DNA from 2 places in the Priestia sp. YIM B13491 genome. Region 1 is predicted to be linked to the other one. Evidence: riboswitches for the same ligand, from Rfam matches in the RefSeq annotation. Region 1 holds a riboswitch; the other holds the start of a gene.

What was found. Region 1 has a riboswitch for ZMP and ZTP ahead of ACFX4E_RS18085 (phosphoglycerate dehydrogenase). Riboswitches for the same ligand answer to the same signal wherever they lie in the genome.
Region 2: it holds a riboswitch for ZMP and ZTP, as region 1 does, so the genes downstream of both, ACFX4E_RS27625 (phosphoribosylaminoimidazolecarboxamide formyltransferase) here and ACFX4E_RS18085 (phosphoglycerate dehydrogenase) in region 1, are expected to answer to the same signal.

The regions. Positions count from the first base shown of each region.
Region 1 is NZ_JBHZOR010000004.1:612,586-616,771, forward strand. Features, by position in the region: gene htpG (molecular chaperone HtpG) at 1-1,841, opposite strand, end outside; ZMP/ZTP riboswitch at 2,053-2,131, shown strand; gene ACFX4E_RS18085 (phosphoglycerate dehydrogenase) at 2,299-3,498, shown strand; gene ACFX4E_RS18090 (hypothetical protein) at 3,623-4,084, shown strand.
Region 2 is NZ_JBHZOR010000022.1:14,577-18,762, reverse strand. Features, by position in the region: gene ACFX4E_RS27635 (GNAT family N-acetyltransferase) at 94-567, opposite strand; gene ACFX4E_RS27630 (GNAT family N-acetyltransferase) at 858-1,361, opposite strand; gene ACFX4E_RS27625 (phosphoribosylaminoimidazolecarboxamide formyltransferase) at 1,443-2,609, opposite strand; ZMP/ZTP riboswitch at 2,658-2,736, opposite strand; gene ACFX4E_RS27620 (GNAT family N-acetyltransferase) at 2,829-3,410, opposite strand; gene ACFX4E_RS27615 (2-thiouracil desulfurase family protein) at 3,473-3,934, opposite strand; gene ACFX4E_RS27610 (MFS transporter) at 4,095-4,186, opposite strand, start outside.

The DNA.
Region 1 (4,186 bases):
ACGGGATCACTAATAGATAAACCTTCAATTAGAAGAGCTTGGTTATATAATAAATTTGTATAGAGGTCTAATTTCCCTTTATCATTTTCAAATGCATCTTTTAAAGAAGCGAATACATCATGATGTACGTTAATTTCTAACACTTTTTCTGCTTTTACATGCTGATTATCAGGCATAGCACTTAAAATTTTCTCCATTTCAATCGTTACTTCACCATCAGCTGATAAGCAAACGGGGTGTGTTTTTAAACGTTTAGACGCGCGCACATCTCCTACTTTTCCCGCCAAAGCTTTTTTCATATAGTCAAATAGCTCTTTATTTTCTCTTTCCTCAGACTCATTGAGCTCTTCTTCTTCTGCTTCAATCCCTAAGTCACTGCTTGAAACAGATTTAAATTCTTTTTCTTCGTACGTCATTAACATTTTAATTGCAAATTCATCGATATCTTCTGTAAAATACAGAATTTCGTACCCTTTATCTGCAACCAATTCTGCTTGAGGAAGCTTTTCAATTCGGTCATACGATTCACCTGATGCATAATAGATATACTTTTGATCTTCAGGCATGCGCGATACATACTCATCTAGTGTTACGAGCTTTTTCTCTGTAGAAGAATAGAATAAAAGCAGGTCTTTTAATACGTCTTTGTTGCTGCCAAAGTCACTGTAAACGCCGTACTTCAACTGGCGGCCAAATGATTCATAAAACTTCTCGTACTTTTCACGTTCGTTTTTAAGCAAGCTTTTTAATTCATTTTTGATTTTCTTGCCGATGTTTTTGGCAATCAGCTGAAGCTGGCGGTCTTGCTGCAAAATTTCACGTGAAATATTAAGAGATAAATCTTCAGAATCTACCATACCTTTTACAAAGCTAAAGTAATCTGGAAGAAGATCTGCACATTTATTCATAATTAAGACGCCGTTTGAATACAGTTCAAGCCCTTTTTCAAATTCTTTTGAGTAGTAGTCAAACGGACTATTTTCTGGGATAAATAAAATGGCATTGTAGCGAATCGTTCCATCCACATTAATATGAAGGTGAGTGAGCGGTTTATCAAATCCGTAGCGCTTTTCTGAATAAAACTGCTCATAGTCTTCTGAAGTCAATTCATTTTTATTTTTCTTCCAGATAGGTACCATACTGTTGATAACTTGCTCTTCTGTATAATCTTCTAGCTCGTTATCAGCACCTTCTTTAGGACGTTTTTCCGTTATGTCCATTTTAATCGGGTAGCGGATAAAGTCTGAATACTTTTTAATGATCTCTTTTAAACGATACTCTTCTAGATACTCATCATATGTTTCATCTTCTGTATTTTCTTTAATTTTTAAAATAATTTGAGTCCCAACCGTTTCTTTTTTGCAAGGCTCGATTGTATAACCATCAGCACCAGTAGATTCCCATTTATGGGCTTCATCGCTGCCTAACGCTTTACTAATCACCGTCACGACATCTGCCACCATGAACGCTGCGTAAAACCCAACGCCGAATTGGCCAATAATCGTGTGCCCGTCCTTTGTTTCATTTTCGTTTTTAAACGCAAGGGAACCACTTCGCGCAATTGTGCCCAAGCTGCTTTCAAGCTCTTCTTGCGTCATGCCAATTCCAGTATCCGTAATGGTTAAGGTACGGTTAGTTTTATGTGGTGTTACTTTTATGTAATAGCTTTCTTTGTTAAAACGCAAGGAGTCGTCTGTTAAGGCTTTGTAATAAATTTTATCGATTGCATCGCTTGAATTTGATAGAAGTTCTCTCAAAAATACTTCTTTTTGAGAATAGATGGAATTAATCATCATCTCTAATAATCGCTTTGATTCGGCTTTGAATTCTTTTTTTGACATAAGAAGTTCTCCTTTCCAAATAGGGCTTATAAAATAATTAGCACTTGAGTGGATAGAGTGCTAATCACTCTTTTTATTTAACATGTATTAGGATATTTGTCAATATATTAGGAGATTCGCTAAAGAGAGTAAAAATTAGACTGAAAAAAGCAAACTTTTAAAAAAAAGGTTGAACGTTCTGAAAGAGTTTGCTAGAATATACTTAATTTCAAAGACTATATGTGACTGGCGAAACGCGGATAACCGTGAGGAAGCATATAGTGACGTAGCCGTTCGCCTGGGCAGAGGTAAGGGATTAATACATATCTCTTACCTCTTTCTGTTTAGGGGGAGAGGATATAGAAGTTATCACACATGTAGGCTGAAAAACCAGACTTTTTAAAAAATTAAAATTAAGTTCCTTTATCCAAAGGTAAAAACATGTAAAACTACGATGATAATCAGAGGAGAGTACAAAATGAGCACATTAACATTAGAAAAAGTACAAACAATCAAAACATTAAACAACATTGCACAAAAAGGTCTAAATGTTTTTAATCAAGAAGGTTATCAAATTGACAACGACAGCGAAAATCCAGATGCGATTGTCGTGCGTAGCTTTAACATGCACAGCATGACATTTGACCAAAATTTAAAAGCTATTGCACGAGCTGGAGCAGGGGTTAATAATATACCGGTGGACGCTTGCACGGAGCAAGGTATCGTTGTATTTAATACGCCAGGAGCTAATGCAAACGCAGTAAAAGAAATGGTTTTAACTACAATTATGGCTTCTTCTCGTAACTTATTTGCTGGAGTTGAATGGACAAAAGGATTAGATGGCCAAGGTGATCAAATTCCTAAATTAGTTGAAGCAGGTAAAAAACAGTTTGTTGGAAAAGAAATCAAAGGTAAAACGTTAGGCGTTATTGGTTTAGGTGCAATTGGTGCTCTTGTAGCAAACGATGCGCTTGATTTAGATATGGACGTAATTGGTTTTGATCCATTCATTTCTGTTAATACAGCTTGGAATTTGTCTCGCAACGTACAGCGTGCAATGTCTCTAGAAGAACTATTTGCAGCATCTGACTATATTACGGTTCACGTTCCATTAACGGACGATACAAAAGGTGTTTTCAATAAAGAAACGTTTAGCATCATGAAACCTGATGTTCATATTTTGAACTTCTCACGCGGTGAGCTTGTAAACGAAGAAGATATGAAAGCTGCTCTTGAAAGTGGAAAAGTTGGACGATACATTACAGATTTCCCAAATCAAAATGTCTTGAACATGAAAAATGTTGTGCCAATTCCTCATCTAGGGGCATCAACTCAAGAATCAGAAGAAAACTGTGCGGTAATGGCAGCACGTCAAGTGAAAAATTTCTTAGAAACTGGAAACGTTAAAAACTCAGTGAACTTCCCGAATGCATCTCTTCCTTACACTGGGAAAAAACGCGTAGCTGCTTTCCATCACAACGTGCCGAATATGGTAGGACAACTTACGCAAGTTTTCTCAAACTACAATTTAAACATCGCAGATATGGTGAACAGAAGCCGCGGTGAATATGCGTATACAATGATCGATATTGACAATCAAGTAAGTGACGAGATTGTGCCTGAGCTAGAAGAAAAAATTGGTCAAATTGAAGGAATTATTACAAGTCGTATTATCTAATTTGGTTACTATCATATTCTAGTGTTGCAGCCCTAACTTAGAAAAGTTAGGGCTGTTTTTACATAGTGTTTATCTTCATATCATTTCCTTCATTCCCATAGCATATAGAAATACCTTTAAAGAGGTGAACGTTTTGTCAGGAGAACTGATCGGAATTTTGATAGGGTCGCTCATCGCGCTGGCAGGAACATTCATTACGTCTGTCGTAGCCATAGTGATGTCGAAAGAGCAATACAAGCAAGAGCTTCGCAAAGCATTTATCCAAAAGAAAGTTGATGCCTATACCCATGTGTGTCAAGTTATTCTAGCTATAAAAAACGATTTACTTACAAAAACTGTTTCTTCAGCCGGATTAAACTGGACGGCTCAATCTATTAACAAACTAGCAGATGTGTGTATTACGGAAGGGCTATGGATCGATGAAGAAGACAGCAAAAAGCTGGAGGTTCTGCAGAAGCAGCTTTCAAAATTTGTATTTGATGAAATAGAACTGTCTAGACATGATATTCTCACAGTCTGTTATGAAATTATTGAATATTGTGAAAAAAAGGTAAGGATTCTTCATTTTATGACTACAAAAGAATAGGTGATTACTACTTTAAGAAGTGATAGTAGAAGTATTAAAATAGCATCGAAGTATAAAGTCAAAAAAACAATCCGTTTATACACCAGCAGTCAACGAGGGCAT
Region 2 (4,186 bases), on a different contig from region 1:
TAAATACCCATCTTTAGGTATTCTTTGTAGTTGGGGGTCATAATAATATTTTATATTGTCTGAAAATAGAAAAGATTCGCCGTTACCACAACATCAAACCAAATGCTTTACAAATAGAACACGGTCCTGATTAACTCCATCATAGTTAGTATGTAAAGATACATTGTCTAAATTCTTATCGCCTTGTTCAATATTAAATCCCATTTTTGTATGATAAGCAATTGAGATTTTATTACCAGGAGACGTTACACATCGAATAGTATTTCGTCCATTTTGTTTAATAACATCAAAAAAATGACTATATAATTGTTTTCCAATCTTCTTTCCTCTATAATCTGGATGAACTCCGACAAAATGAATATATGCTTCATTCATATGTGATTGAGATAAGAAACCAATTAGAAAACCTATAATTTCACCTTTTTCTTCAGCAATAAAACTTGTATTTTGAAAATGATCAAAGAATAGCTTTGGCAACATATCAGACATTTGTCTACCATTCCACCACTCATTAATTAAGGGAGATATTACGTAATAATCTGCTCCCTCTACTGAACGAATTTTCATTCTAACCTCTCCCTATTTTATTTATAAATTTACTTAGGTTAATGCTGCCACAGAAAAAAATGTTATGTTGATAATTATCCCTCCAATAGATCAATCAATAGTACAAAAGGGCATAGAATATACAAAGGCAGTTACCATAATCACAATTATCTGTAGTCTATTTTTAACTCTTAATAAATAAAAACTTTCTGTCCAACTACTAATTTCAAAGGCATTAAAACTAAAATGTAAAAAGGGGTCAGTAACATTTGAATTCAAGAGTTACTGATCTCTTTTTCTAAGATGAAAATTTATATAAATAGTGCCATCAAGATAATATCAGCGTAGGATCCATCTTTAAGCTTAATTTGATTTATTTGCCTTCCTTCTTCTTTAAAACCTAACTTTTTATATAAATGGATAGCTCCTTTATTATTTGAGAATACATCTAAATTTATTTTTTCTAGTCCCTCTTGTTCTTTTGCCCATTCTATTAAATAAGAAAGTAACGTTGTTCCGACTCTCTTATTTGAAAACTCGTGCTTAACGCTAATGCCAAACGAGCCAGTATGATGCAAACGCATATAGGAAGGCCTGTAAAAAGAAAGAAATCCAATAACTTGATCATTAAATTCTGCAATTAATGTTAAACCACCACCTTCTTGTCTCATTTGTATCTTTTTTCGATATTCTGCTGCCGTTTCTTGCACTTCTTCAGGTAGCCGAAGAAGAGAATCAGTTGTTCCGACGATATCTTGCTTTATTGCAACGATTGCATCAGCATCTTCTATGGTTGCTATACGTATATTCATCATGAAGTGCATTCCCCTTTATTATTAAATTAAAGATAGATAATCAACTAACCAAAATTAATTGTAAATAATTCCCTTACAACTTTAATGATGAAACACACGAATACCTGAATGAGCCATGACCATCCGATATTCATTTGCTGCGTCTGTAACTTGATCGTCTCGTAAAGAATTTCCTGTTTGAACCACATACTTAACGCCACTTTGAGCTGCACGATCAATATTATCACGGAACGGTAAAAAAGCATCGGAAGCATAGGAAACGTCTTTTAATCTTTTTAACCATGCTGTTTTCTCACTTTTATTTAACCTAGCAGGCACTTCTTGAAAACATTTTTGCCATTGTTCATTTTCTACCTTCGTAATATCATCATTCAACCATCCATCAATTGCATTATTCACTTCTACACGAGAAATGCCTTCTCTGAACTTCATGTTAAGAGCCCTTGGATGTTGTCTTAGCCACCAGTTGTCAGCTTTTTCAGCTGCCAACCTTGTACAATGAATACGAGACTGTTGTCCAGCACCAATTCCAATCGTTTGGCCATCTAAAGCGAAACAAATAGAGTTTGATTGTGTATATTTCAATGTAATAAGAGCAACAAGAAGGTCTCTCTTTGCATTATCAGGAATATCACATTGAGTCGTAACAATATGATTAAAAACTTCTTTCCCAATCTGTACATCATTTCTTTGTTGTTCTAGAGTAATACCAAATACCGTCCTTTTTTCAATTCGATCAGGCACATAGTTTGGGTCAATCTCTAAAATTAGATATTTTCCTTTCTTTTTCTGTTTCAAAATCTCTAATGCTTCTTGAGTGTAGCTTGGTGCAACAATCATATCAGAAACTTCTGTTTTGAGGAGAGTAGCTACAGTTATATCCACTTCATCACTAAAAGCAGCACAATCTCCAAACGAAGACATCCTATCTGTCCCACGCGCTCTTGCATAAGCAATCGCTAAAGGAGACAGGTCTAGGCCTTCAACAAAATAGGATTCAGTAAGTGTCTCATTTAGTGGAGAGTACACAGCTGCACCTGCTGGACTTACGTGTTTAAAAGATGCAGCTGCAGGTTGACCAGTCGCCTGTCGAAGCTCCCGGACCAGTTGAAAAGCATTTAATGCATCTAGAAAGTTAATATAACTTGCCTCTCCATTTAAGATTTTAATAGGCGTGTTCTCAGCATTCTGAACTTTAGCTTTACTTTGATTTGGATTCATCCCATATCGTAAACAAATTTCTTTCACTTAAAAATCTCCTTTCTAAATAAAAAAAGTATTTGAACTCATGTTCAAATACTCTGCCCAGGCGTACGGCCGTTACCTATGTGCTTCCTCATGGTTCTCCATGTTTACGCCAGTAACACATAGTCTGTTTTATAAGAAAATTTTACATAATAAAAGTAATTTTAACAATACTTTTATCCAAATTTTTCTTTTTTATTATATATCATATACAAATCTAATTTACATAACACGTATTATTGGAAATAATGCAAAATTAGCTGCTGCTATAATCTTCTTTAGTAAGTAAGAAGGATGTTGTAACCCAGTTGGCTTATAAAACTCTTCATGTGTATACTTAAATCCTAGTTTTTTAAGTAATCTTGCAGAGTCTTTATTTTTAGGGTTATGTCCAGCGAATAAACCATTTATTGGAATGTTATTAAAAGAATAATCTATGACTGCTTGAGCTGCTTCTTGAGCTATTCCTTGTCCCCAATAGAGAGGCTTTAAATGTATTCCGAATTCAAGAATTTTATCTTGAGTATTATAAGGACGTACGCCACAACAACCCACATGTTCGTTTGTCTGAAGTAAAAAAACAGGCCAGTACTGAATATTATTTTGAAGATACATCTCTATTTCTTTATCGAGTCTATTCTGTATTTGATTTATAGACATTTTTCCATTTGCAACAATGAATTTCGTTACATTTTCATCTCCCCAAAGAGAATTTGCATATTTTATATCATCGCTATCCCAAATAGAAAAGCTTAACCTTTCAGTCTTTAAGAAATACTCTCTGATATATATCCTCCTCTGCATGCTTTTTATCTTAATTGTATAATATTCACAAATCTGGTTATCATGATATACCTTACCCGAACTTAAAAGGAGCTAGTATCTAAAAACTGTTTTTCAGAAATCACCTGAATTCCAGCCCTCTTAAATAAAGCAGTTGTAACCCCTTCACCAGCTATCTTTGTATTAGAAAATTCTCCATTATAAATCATAGTACTTCCACAAGAAGGGCTACTTTCTTTTAATACAACATACCTAACATTAGCCTCTTGAATAGTGTTTAATGCTTTATAGGCTCCTTCTATATATAATTTTGTTACGTCGTTTCCAGACTTTTCTATTACCTTAGCATTTCCATCTAATACATCTTCTCCAGTACCCCCTACAATTTCTGCTGATTCACGTGGAGTTGAAAAGCCCCCTAAGAGTTCAGGGCATATTAATAATGCTCTGTCTTGCTCGACTAATTCCTTAATCTTCCCTACTAAACTATGCGATCCGTTATATCTACACTCTATTCCTGCTAAACATGAACTTACTGCAATCAAAAAGACATCCCCTTAATTAACTACCTTTTTATGCCATTCTATCATAATAATTCTTTGACGAGCGCTATATACGGTATACATTTGTAGTTACCATAATGGACTTTATAGGTAGTCATAATAAATAAAAGAGGTAAGCCGTTAATTAAGGCTTACCTTTCTATTAACCTTGTAGTTGTTCGTGAGTATCTATTTTCTCCTTTCGTGTAACCTTACGAGGTTCAGGTAGTAACAAGTTTAAAATGGCTGCTCCTG